DNA from 2 places in the Arthrobacter sp. PL16 genome. Region 2 is predicted to be linked to the other one. Evidence: predicted binding sites of a transcription regulator. Region 2 holds the regulator's gene; the other holds the start of a gene.

Region 1 (6,184 bases), on a different contig from region 2:
GCCTGACCCTGCGGGCTCCGCTGCAGCCCGTAGCTTGCCGTCGAGATGTCGGTACCGGGCACCTCGACGGGGCCGAGGATGTACTTCCCTTGCGTGTCGGGCTCACAGGCGACCATGGGCTGGTCGGCGGGGGCGGTTTCCTCCGAAGGCTCCAGAGCGGCGGGATCGAGGCAGTTCAACGCCTCGAACTCCTTGTACAGCTCGGGGGTGATCCAGTTGGGGTCGCTCGCGTCCTGCGGCTCGGCCGCGGGCTGGGGCAGCTGGTCGTCCGGGGTCGGGGTCTCGGCCGCCGGAGCCTGACCGGGCCCGCCCGCCAGAACCGGACGGAATTCCATCTGCGCCGAGGCCTGGATCAGGTCGCGTGTCTGCGGATCCGGGGTTCCGGGCAGCGACACGATGACGTTCTGGCCGGACTGCGTGTTGATCTCCGCTTCAGCCACACCCGAACCGTCGACGCGCTGGCGGATGATTTCCACGGCCTGATCGAGCTGCTCCGGTGTGATCTCGCTGCCACCTTGTACCCGGGGGGCGAGGATCATCTGCGTGCCGCCCTCCAGGTCGAGGGCGAGGCGGGGGCTCCAGCTCGCGGTACTCCAGTAGGAGCCCACTCCCAGCAGGATCGCGAGCAGTGCTGTCAATGCGCCCAGCCAGACTAATGTCCGCTTGGCTGCCGTCCCGGGACCGGTACGAGGCATGGTGGGTTGTCCTTATGCAATGGCGCGGCTCGTGCGCCGAATTGATCGTGACGGGCCCGGTTGAGTACCGGCCCTACGGAATGCTAGTTGTCCGGGTTCACTTTGGGATCGCGGGCATCACGCGCGTCGCGGTTTTCCCGCACGGCCTGCTCCCGGTTCAACCGTTCGGTGGTCTCCTCATGGCTCTCGCCCAGCGTCGAACCTGTGGTTCCCGCCGCTGTGGCACCGCCTGATGGGGCGCGGTCGGCGCCGTCGATCGAGGAGGCGTCGTCGGGTACCGGAGCGCCGTCGTACGCATCGAGATCGCGCTGAGCTGCCGCGTCATCCCCGGTAGCTTCCGCTCCGTCACCAGCGACGGCGCTCTCCTGCTGGACGACCTTGGACAGGGCCTGCGTGTGCACGGTCGCGAGGTTGCCCGGAGAGAGTTCGAGGACTGCCTTGTTGTTCTCCTGGTCGATCGAGACGATCGTGCCGTAGAGACCGAACTGGGTCATGACCTCGGTACCGGGCTCCATCTGCGTACGCATCTCCTTCACCTGCTTCTGCGACTTACGCTGCCTGCGGAACATGGTGAAGATCAGGAATGCCAATGCCAGCGGCAGCAGCAGCGAGAAGATGTCGAAGGGGGGTGCATCTCCGGAGGCGGTCTGGGCAACTACATGTGCAAGCACTGGAAAATCCGTTCCTGGGACTGGGTGTGGGCGGCAGAACTGTGCCCCGGCACACATCGTGAGACTCCAGTCTAAAGGGGAATGCTGACCACTCCCGCGTCAGGAGTCCTGTTGGCCCCAACTGTCAAGGGCGGATTCGGTACCCATCAGGTCATCCGGAGCTACGGAGAACAGATCCTCGGGCATGGCGGCGGCAACGTTCGCCGGCATCACCAGGCCCAGGTGTTTCCAGGCCGCCGCCGTCGCGATACGCCCACGCGGGGTACGCCCGAGCATGCCTTCGCGGACCAGGTACGGTTCAGCCACTGTCTCGACCGTCTCGGGTTCCTCTCCGACGGCGATCGCCAGCGTGGACAGGCCGACGGGGCCGCCGTTGAATTTCGTGATGAGTGCCGTGAGGACGGAGCGGTCGAGGCGATCAAGGCCCCGTGCATCGACCTCGTACATGTCCAGCGCAGCACTCGCCGCGCGGACATCGATGGTATCCATACCGTGGACGAGCGCCCAGTCACGGACGCGCCGCAGCAGGCGATTGGCGATACGGGGCGTGCCGCGCGAACGGCCTGCGATCTCGGCGAAGGATGCCGAACTGACCTTCATGTCCATGAGCATCGCGGAGCGGCGGAGCACGAGTTCGAGTTCAGCGGTGGAGTAGAACTCGAGGTGCCCCGTGAATCCGAACCGGTCCCTCAGCGGACCCGGCAGCAGTCCCGCGCGTGTCGTGGCCCCGACGAGGGTGAACGGGGGCAGTTCGAGGGGGATGGCGGTGGCGCCGGGACCCTTGCCGACGATGATGTCGACGCGGAAATCCTCCATGGCCATGTAGAGCATCTCCTCGGCCGGCCGCGACATGCGGTGGATCTCGTCGAGGAAGAGAACCTCCCCCTCGGTGAGGGACGAGAGGATCGCGGCGAGGTCACCGGCGTGCTGGATCGCGGGACCGGACGTGATGCGGAGCGGTGCATTCATCTCGGCGGCGATGATCAGGGCGAGGGTCGTCTTGCCGAGGCCGGGCGGACCTGACAGCAGGACGTGGTCGGCGCTGCGTCCGCGGAGCCGCGAGGCTTCCAGGACGAGGGAGAGCTGCCGCCGGACCCGCTTCTGACCGACGAAATCGTCGAGGTTCTTCGGGCGCAGCGCCGCCTCGACGGCGCGGTCCTCGGGATCGGAGGACGGAGCGACGAGCGGCACCTCCTCGGAGTTCTGGTTCGTCACGAGCCGACCCTCCTCCGGGCCGAGCTGCGTGCGCCGTCCTGGCCGAGCCTGCGCAGCGTGAGCTTGAGGATCTGTCCGACATCACCTGTCGCTGCCACCTCGGGGGACTCTTCGACCGCGGCGTCGATGGCCGCTCCGGCGTCCTTCTCGGACCAGCCGAGGCCCATCATGGCGGTGAGCACCTGGCCCTGCCACGTCTGCTTGGAGATGCCGGGCTTGGATTCCAGCGGCACGAGCTTGCCCGCGAGTTCGAGCACGATGCGCCGCGCACCCTTGGGCCCGATGCCCGGCACCTTGCTGAACGCCTTGTCGTCGCCCGACGACGCCGCCACGCGGACGGCATCGGGGGTGTGGACGGCGAGGACGGCCAGCGCCAGGCGCGGCCCGACCCCGCTGACCGCGAGGAGCGTCTCGAAGACTTCGCGCTGGTCCGCGTCCTCGAACCCGAAAAGAGTCATCGAATCCTCGCGCACGATCATGGCGGTGGACACGGAGGCCTGCTCCCCCGTCCTCAGCCCGGCGAGGGTCTGCGGCGTGGCCTGGACGAGCATGCCGAAGCCGTTGACGTCGATGACGGCGGATTGCAGGCCCACGTGGGTCACTGTCCCGCGTAGGGAACTGATCATGAGGAACTCCAGGGGCACGTGCGGATGGATGTCCGGGCTTCCGCCCGTCGAACATACGTTCTAATGCTCAACCGTACCGGCGTCGCGCCGTGCGATCGAGCCGCCACACCGAAAACCGGTTCTACCGACGTCGCGCCTTGGCTTCTGCCTCGGCCCAGATCCTCTGGGCGGGCGTGATGGAACCGGCCGCCGCGGCCGCACCCTGCTGTCCCACTCCCCGTCGCCACGCATGGGTGATGGCGAGGGCCAGCGCATCGGCGGCATCTGCGGGCCTGGGGGCGGTGTCGAGCCGCAGGATCTTCGTCACCATCTTCGTGACCGCCACCTTGTCGGCCTGGCCGTTGCCCGTGACCGCCGCCTTCACCTCGGTCGGCGTGTGCAGGGCGACCGGGATCCCGCGCCGGGCGGCTGCGACGATCACGACTCCGGAGGCCTGCGCGGTGCCCATGACGGTGCTGACGTTCAGCTGGCTGAAGACGCGCTCGACGGCGAGGACCTGCGGCTTGTGCAAGTCCAACCAGGAGTCGACGGCGTCCGAGATGACCAGGAGCCGCTCATCCAGGCTGCGACCCGCCTCCGTGCCGACGACACCGACGGCGACGAGGGTGGAACGCCGGTTCGGTTCGATGTCGACGACGGCGAGTCCGCAGCGAGTCAGGCCAGGGTCCACTCCCATCACGCGGTAGGTCATCGGGCACCCCGCAGGGCGGCGTCGAGCGGTGCGATGTCAGTCGTCGTTCTCGAGCTCGGCCAGCACATCGTCCGCGAGATGCGCGTTCGAGTAGACATTCTGGACGTCGTCGAGCTCCTCGAGCGCGTCCACGAGCTTGAGGAACTTCCGGCCGCCGTCGGCATCTAGGTCCACGTGCATGGACGGGACGAACTCCACCTCGTCGGACTCGTACTCGATACCACTCTCATCGAGCGCTGCGACCACTCCACGAAGGTCCTGCGGCTCGGAGACGATCTCGAAGGCATCAGCCGATTCCCTGACCTCGTCAGCTCCGGCGTCGAGGACGGACATGAGCAGCTCGTCCTCCGTGAGTCCGTTCTTCGGCAGGGTGACGACGCCCCTGCGCGCGAAGAGGTACGCCACGGAGCCGGGGTCGGCGATGGTGCCCCCGTTGCGACTGATCCCCAGGCGCACCTCGGACGCTGCGCGGTTCTTGTTGTCCGTCAGGCACTCGATCAGCAGGGCTGAGCCCTGGGGACCGCGGGCCTCGTACATGATTGTCTGGTAATCGACGACCTCGCCGAGCAGACCGGCACCGCGCTTCACTGCGCGGTTGATGTTGTCGATGGGGACGGAGGTCTTCTTGGCCTTGGAGACGGCCAGCTCGAGGCCAGGATTACCGGCGACGTCTGCACCGCCGGCCCGCGCAGCGACCTCGATGTTCTTGATCAACTTCGCGAAGGACTTCGCGCGCTTGGCGTCGATCGCAGCCTTCTTGTGCTTGGTTGTTGCCCATTTGGAGTGGCCCGACATGCTTACGCTTCTCCTCTGATCATCCGGATAAACAATTCGTGGACCCGCCGCTCGCCCGTTACTTCCGGGTGGAAACTCGTGGCCAGGAGGTTCCCTGAACGCACTGCGACAATTCTAGCGACCGGGGCCAAGTCGGTCCCCGTACCGGGTGCCCCAGCCCCATACGAAGCGCCCGATCCACCGCTCGGCGGGCCGGCAGGGGGCGTCTCCGCGGCAGGTACCTGAGCCAGGACCTCGACACCTTCGCCGACCTTCTCCACCCATGGAGCGCGGATGAAAACCGCCCGAACGGGGTTATCACCCGCCGCGTTGCCGGTCGTCGCGAGGCCCGCGAAGTCGAGGTCCGTCTCGAAGGACTCGCGCTGGCGTCCGAAGGCGTTGCGCCGCACCACCATGTCGAGGCCCCCGAAGGTCTGCTGCGGATTCCCCGAGCGGTCGGTGGAAGGATCGGCGACGACGTCGGACAGCATGATCATGCCCGCGCAGGAGCCGTACACCGGCAGTCCACCGGCGATCAGGTCCCGCAACGGATCGGCGAGGCCGAGGGTGCGCGACAGCTTGTCCATGGTGGTCGACTCGCCTCCGGGAATGATCAGCCCGTCGACCGCAGCGAGCTCGGACGGGCGCCGGACGGCAATTGCGCGCCCTCCCAGTGATTCGATGGTCGCGATGTGCTCGCGCACGTCGCCCTGCACGGCGAGAACGCCGACGACGATATCGCGCCGGCCGTTCGCCGTCGTGCCGATGGTCCCTGCAGCTGAAGGGACAGGTGGTGACGGTGCATCATCGGATTCGGGGACCGACATGGGCAGGGGCGCCGAGAAGGACGGGGAGGACATCCCTCAATTCTATGGCGTGCGGATCCCGTACCCGACCCTCGGAGGCGGCCGCGCGGAGCGAGTCTCCGTCGCTTCCCGGCAACGGTGGCACGCCAGCGATAATGTGGAGGGATGAATCCCCTTCCAGTCCTCGTGGGCAAGGCCGTGCGCATCGCGTCCCGCCTGCGCGGCGGCGGCTCCGCCCTTCCCGGCCTCGTGGTCGAGCGCCTCGACCCCGGTTTCATGGGCCGCGCCCTGTCCACCCTCCCCCACGGCGTGGTCGTCGTCAGCGGAACCAATGGCAAGACGACCACCACCAAGATGGTGGTCGAGCTGCTCGAGGGGCAAGGGCTGACCGTCTTCACCAACCGCACGGGCAGCAATTTCACGCGCGGCGTCGCGGCGGCGCTCCTCGGTGACGTCGACTGGCGCGGACGCCTGAAGGCTGACGTCGCCGTCCTCGAGCTCGACGAAGCGCACGCCGTGCACTTCGTGAAGCTCGTGCCCCCGGAGTACTCGCTCCTCCTCAATGTCCTTCGGGACCAGCTCGACCGCTTCGGCGAGATCGACGCGACCACCCGCCTGTTGGAGCGCATAGCCATTGCCACCACGGGGACGGTGGTGCTGAACCGCGAGGATCCCCGCGTCGCCGGCCTCGCTCCGTCGATCTCCA
Region 2 (6,184 bases):
ACATCAGGCATGAGTGACAGCACGCGGTCCGGCGCAGCCGTAGCGGCGCCGGACGCGGTACGCCCCTCACCCGAATCGCGGCAGGCGCTCGAGCTGCTCGATGCGGCCGTATCGGCAATGGGCGGCGAGATGCGTTCCGGCCAGCACGAGATGGTGCGGCAGGTCAGTGAGGCGATCCACTCGGGCGGTCACCTGCTCGTCCAGGCCGGAACCGGAACGGGCAAATCACTCGCCTACCTGGTGCCGCTCATCGCGCACGCCATGGATAGCGACCGCCCGTCCATCGTGTCCACGGCGACTCTTGCGCTGCAGGCGCAGATCATCGGTCGGGATCTGCCGCGCCTGCTCGAAGCCGTGCAGCCGGCACTGGCCCGACCGGTCGACATCGCGCTGCTCAAGGGGCGATCCAACTATGTCTGCCTCCACAAGACCGGAGGTGGCTTCCCCGAGGAGGACGCTCCGGACGCGCTCTTCAGCCTCGGCGAGGACGCTGTTCCCCATCCATCTCCAGCCGTCGGAGGTAACGCTCCCGCTTCCGCGCTGGGCAGGGAGGTGGTCCGGCTGCGCGAGTGGGCGGAAGAGACGACGACGGGCGATCGCGACGATCTCCTGCCGGGGGTGAGCGACAGGGCGTGGCGCCAGGTGTCGGTGTCCAGTATGGAATGCCTCGGTGCTGCCCGCTGTCCCGCGGCCCAGGCGTGCTTCAGCGAGAAGGCGCGTTCCGCCGCCGCCGACGCCGACATCATCATCACGAACCACGCGATGCTTGCGATCAGCGCCTTCGAAGGCCTGGCCGTGCTGCCGGAGTACGACGTCGTCGTGATCGACGAGGCGCACGAGCTGCACGACCGGGTGACGGGCGCCGTGTCCGGTCAGCTTTCCCCCTCCATGGTCGGCGCTGCCGCCACCGGCCTGCGCCGGCATGCCTCCATCAGCACGACCGCCCTCGATACCGCCGCCACCGCATTCGAGGCGGCCGCCGAGCTGGTCACCTCCGGCCTCCTGCCGGGTGGGCTTCCGGATGATCTCGAGCAGGCGTTGGTGCAGGTCCGCGACGCATCGCGCGCAGCTCTCTCCGATACGAAGACGGACGGTAAGTCCGAAGCCGACGCCGACGGCGGCCGACAGATGGCCCGGTCACGGGTCACCCTCGTTTTCGAGCTCGCCGAGCGGATCCTCGCGGCGTCCGATCTCAAGGAGGTGGTGTGGGCGTCCCGACCCAGCAGCTTCACGCCCGGATCGGGCTACTCGCAGCCGGACGAGAGCGCACCCGCGACGCTGAACGTAGCGCCGCTCTCGGTCGCCGGGCGGCTCCGGGAGGGCCTTTTCGAGGGTCACACGGTGATCCTCACATCGGCGACGCTCGCCATCGGATCCGAATTCGGCCCCGTGGCGGGTTCGCTCGGACTGAGCGGTCCGGGTGCCCCGGCCTGGACCGGTATCGATGTCGGAAGCCCGTTCGACTACCCGCGCCAAGGGGTCCTGTACGTGGCGAAGGACCTGCCGAAGCCGGACCGCGGGACATCGGACGCGCAACTCGAAGAATTACTGACCCTCCTCAAGGCCTCCCGCGGGGGAGCGCTGGGATTGTTCTCCTCCAAGCGGGCCGCGGAGGAAGCCGCGGAGGCGCTTCGCCCGAAAGTCGACTTCGAGATCCTGTGCCAGGGGGAATCCTCGCTGAACGCTTTGGTCACGCAATTCTCCGACGAGCCGGATACCTGCCTGTTCGGCACGATGTCCCTGTGGCAGGGCGTCGACGTGCCGGGTCAGTCCTGCCGTCTCGTCGTGATCGACCGCATCCCCTTTCCGCGTCCTGACGATCCACTCATGACGGCGCGCACCCGGGACGTCGCCCGGAATGGCGGCAACGGATTCATGAGCGTCTCCGCGACCCATGCAGCCGTTCGGCTGGCGCAGGGCGCCGGTCGCCTCATTCGGGCGACAGGGGACCGGGGAGTCGTGGCCGTCCTGGACAGCCGCCTGGCGACGGCGAGATACGGAGGATTCCTTCGCGCGGCCCTACCGCCCTTCTGGGCGACGACGGACAGGGCGACGGTCACGGGCATCCTCGAAAGGCTTTCCGGACGCTGATCGCTCCGCTCGTGGGGGTGAAGGAGGAACCTCCCGGCCGCACTCCTCCTGGCAACACGAAGGGCGCCGCGGTCCTGGGACTGCAGCGCGCCCTTCTGGGAGTCATGCCCTACCCGGGCGTCCTCCCACCAGTACCTGCTTCCTACAGCGCGCGCATCACCGAGACGACCTTCCCCATGATGCTCGCATGGTCACCGAGGATGGGCTCGTAGCGCGTGTTCTGCGGAAGGAGCCAGGTGTGCCCGTCCCGCTGGCGGAACGTCTTCACCGTCGCCTCATCATCGAGCAGGGCAGCGACGATGTCGCCGTTCTGCGCACTCTGCTGCCTGCGGACGACCACCCAGTCGCCGTCGCAGATCGCGGCGTCGACCATGGAGTCCCCCGAGACCTTGAGCATGAAGAGGTCCCCATGACCCACGAGCTGGCGGGGGAGCGGCATGACGTCCTCGACGACCTGATCGGCGAGGATCGGTCCACCCGCCGCAATGCGGCCGACGAGCGGGACGAGTGCCGTGTCCATTGCCACCCGGTGCTCCGCGGAGAGCCGCTGCTCCGTCGAGAGGGTGCTCGAATCACCGGATGATTCGGACGGCAGCGTCAGGGGGAGCAGTACCTCCATGGCACGGGGCCGCTTGGGGTCGCGCCGGAGGTACCCCAGACGCTCGAGCTGCGAGAGCTGGTGGGTGACGCTCGAGAGGCTCGCCAATCCCACGGTGTCCCCGATCTCCCGCATCGAGGGCGGGTAGCCCTTGTCGGCGATCGAGCGCTGGATGGTCTCCAGGATCGTCAGCTGACGCGCAGTCAGGCCCTTCGACACCGAGCGGCCACGAGGCCGGCCACGAGCGGCGGTCAGGGGGACGGCGCCGGTCCGGACGTCAGCGATGTTCGATTCCTGTCGGGCCGCCGGTGTTGGTTCCGCCACTGTTGCGCCTCTCGCCTGGGACTGTCCGTCCCGTCATCCCCGCCGTCCAGCTCCTCGAGGACCGAGGAGCCATTTTGTCAGTGGCGGGTGGTTGTCTGGAGAACATCAGGGGCGCAGCTGCGGGGTTGCAGCAGCTTCGACCGATGATGTCCTGTCGTGTTCACGCTAGGACAGACCGGAGCACTTTTCAAACATATGTTCGACCGAGTCTCGACAATGGTCGTTCACAGGTGCTAGAAATAAGCAGAGACGAATTAGAACAGGTGTTCGAAAGAAGGCCGTTCGATCACGGACGTATTCGAAGGGAAAGAGGAATGGCGATGGCTGAAGCACCAGTACTGCACGGCAGCACGGCGCTGTGGGCACTGAAGCCCGCCCGACCGGAGACCGGCGCCGGCCTCCGGCTCGTTCCTGCTCTCGGGTTACAGGCAGGCACGCCGGTGCCGGCCGGCCGCCGCCCGGATGAGTACGAAGGCGACGCCGAGCGAGCTGTTGACTTCCGGTGCGATGCAGGGGCGGAGCGCACCTCCAGGCAGCGGACTGCGAAACGTCCCGTCACCCTCACTCAGCGTGGGAGGTTGCTCCTGGTAGGTCTTCCGATCGCCGTCGGTGTGGTGGCGCTGATCATCCTCGGCGCATTCCTCACATCGCAGGCGCAGGCCGGCGAGGCCGCTCCCGTGTCCTCGCCGATCGTCGAGGTGAATGTCGCAGCGGGTGAGTCGCTCTGGGACCTCGCCGTGCACTACGCCCCCGAGCGGGACCCTCGCGAAGTAGTAGCCGAGATGGTGGAGCTGAACGACCTTCGCTCGTCGCTCGTCCAGGCAGGGCAGAGCATCTCGATCCCGTCCCGCGGCTAGGGGCACCATCGATCGCGGATGTCGTCCTGGACCCGGAACCGGCCGGGACCGTCCTCGCCGTTGTGCCGGTTGGCATCCTTTAAGCTGGAGCGGTGCCCTCATCTGTCGACGCCCTAGCGAACCTGCCCCTGCGTGATGACCTCGTCGGGTTGCACCCCTACGGCGCCCCGCAGCTGGACGTCCCGATTCTCCTGAACGTCAACGAGAACACCCACGGAGTTCCGACGGACGTACACACAGCGATCGTGGCGGCCGTGGCAGCGGCGACCCACGGGCTGAACCGTTATCCGGACCGGGAGTTCACCGAGCTTCGCAGGAACCTGGCCACCTACCTCGGGCACGGGTTGACCCCGGACCAGCTCTGGGCCGCGAACGGATCCAACGAGGTGCTGCAGCAGATCCTCCAGGCCTTCGGTGGCCCGGGGCGCACGGCGATCGGTTTTCCGCCGACCTACTCGATGTATCCCCTGCTGGCCAGCGGTACCGGTACCCGCTATGTCACCGCAGCGCGCGGCGCCGCCTACGCCATGACCCCTGATGCCACAGCCCGTGCCGTGCGCGACTCGGCGGCCAATATCGTATTCCTCTGCTCGCCGAACAACCCCACCGGCACCGCGCTCGACCTCGACGTGATCGAAGCAGCCTACGAGGCCGGCGAGGACGCGCGGGCCATCATCATCGTCGACGAGGCCTACGGCGAGTTTGCGCAGAAGGGCACCCCGAGCGCACTCACGCTCCTACCCGGGCGTCCGCGACTGCTCGTGTCGCGCACCATGAGCAAGGCCTTCGCTCTGGCCGGCGCCAGGATCGGCTATCTGGCCGCCGCCCCTGAGGTCGCCGACGCCCTCCGCCTCGTCCGCCTCCCGTACCACCTGTCCGCCATCACCCAGGCAGCAGCCAACGCAGCCCTCACCCATGCCGACACCCTGTTGTCCAACGTCGAGGCGATCAAGGTCCAGCGGGACCGCATCGTGCGCGAACTCGAGGCCCTCGGGCTGTCGCCGGCGCCGTCGGACGCGAACTTCGTCTTCTTCGGTGGTCTGGCGGATCCCCATCGTGTGTGGGAGGGTCTCCTGGCGGCCGGGGTGCTCATCCGCGATGTCGGTATACCAGGGTCCCTGCGCGTCACTGCAGGAACAGAGCAGGAGACCACGGCGTTCCTTTCAGCGTTGAAAAAGCTGCTGTAGCAAGGCCGGGCGGGCTTGCTCGGCCGGTGTCTCCTAGACTTGGAGGGCCCGATCGTGGTGAGCCTCCCGGATCGGGCACCAGTACACGCCTGACCTCTCGTCGATCAGCGCCCGGATGACCGGCAGCGCACAGAAGGAATGACATGACTGTAGTTGCCGCCCGCGGCCGCACGGCCCGCATCGAGCGCGTCACGAGCGAATCCAGCGTCCTCGTGGAGCTGGACCTCGACGGCACAGGAGTGTCGTCGATCGACACCACCGTCCCGTTCTTCGACCACATGCTCACCGCGCTGTCGAAGCATTCCCTGGTTGACCTGACCATCAAGTCCTCCGGTGACACGCATATCGATGTGCACCACACCGTCGAGGACACGGCGATCGCCATCGGTGAGGCGCTGCGCGTCGCGCTGGGGGACAAGGCCGGCATCCGCCGCTTCGGTGAAGCGACGGTGCCGTTGGACGAAGCCCTCGCGAATGCCGTCGTCGACATCTCCGGACGCCCGTTCCTCGTACACGGCGGCGAGCCGGCGGGCCAGGAGTACCACCTGATCGGCGGGCACTTCACCGGGTCCCTGACCCGCCACGTCTTCGAGGCGCTGGCACTGCACGCCCGGATCTGCCTGCACATCACCGTCATTGCGGGCCGCGATCCGCACCACATCGTCGAGGCGCAGTTCAAGGCCCTCGCCCGGGCGTTGCGCGCAGCCGTCGAGCAGGACCCGAGGGTCGAGGGCATTCCGTCCACGAAGGGAGCACTATGACAGCGCGTACCGTCACCGTGCTCGATTACGGGTCGGGCAATGTCCGGTCGGTGGTGCGAGCCCTCGAGCACGTGGGTGCGAACGTCATCCTCAGCGCCAAACCCGACGACGTCCTCAACGCCGATGGACTGCTGGTGCCGGGAGTCGGCGCTTTCCAGGCGGTCATGAAGGGCCTGAAGGATGTCGACGCCCTACGCATGATCGGCCGGAGGGTCGCCGGCGGCCGGCCCGTCCTCGGAATCTGCGTAGGACTGCAGGTCCTCTTCGACGAGGGGGTGGAGCACGGAGTCCGCACCCCCGGCATGGCTGAATGGCCAGGCGTCGTCGAGCGACTCAAGGCCGATGTCGTCCCGCACATGGGGTGGA

What was found. Region 2 encodes LexA, which represses DNA repair genes until DNA is damaged. Its sites were predicted from a motif close to TCGAACANNTGTTCGA; they were not measured.
Region 1: a site for LexA is predicted at 3,255-3,270, ahead of ruvA (Holliday junction branch migration protein RuvA). Genes of this name have one in related genera too.

Annotation. Positions count from the first base shown of each region.
Region 1 is NZ_JAXCIC010000004.1:116,083-122,266, forward strand. Features, by position in the region: gene secD (protein translocase subunit SecD) at 1-695, opposite strand, end outside; gene yajC (preprotein translocase subunit YajC) at 779-1,366, opposite strand; gene ruvB (Holliday junction branch migration DNA helicase RuvB) at 1,466-2,581, opposite strand; gene ruvA (Holliday junction branch migration protein RuvA) at 2,578-3,207, opposite strand; gene ruvC (crossover junction endodeoxyribonuclease RuvC) at 3,329-3,898, opposite strand; gene RCH21_RS10010 (YebC/PmpR family DNA-binding transcriptional regulator) at 3,935-4,693, opposite strand; gene pdxT (pyridoxal 5'-phosphate synthase glutaminase subunit PdxT) at 4,696-5,532, opposite strand; gene RCH21_RS10020 (Mur ligase family protein) at 5,644-6,184, shown strand, end outside.
Region 2 is NZ_JAXCIC010000008.1:35,497-41,680, reverse strand. Features, by position in the region: gene hflX (GTPase HflX) at 1-17, shown strand, start outside; gene RCH21_RS14590 (ATP-dependent DNA helicase) at 10-2,091, shown strand; gene lexA (transcriptional repressor LexA) at 2,234-2,944, opposite strand; gene RCH21_RS14580 (LysM peptidoglycan-binding domain-containing protein) at 3,334-3,870, shown strand; gene RCH21_RS14575 (histidinol-phosphate transaminase) at 3,963-5,057, shown strand; gene hisB (imidazoleglycerol-phosphate dehydratase HisB) at 5,201-5,818, shown strand; gene hisH (imidazole glycerol phosphate synthase subunit HisH) at 5,815-6,184, shown strand, end outside.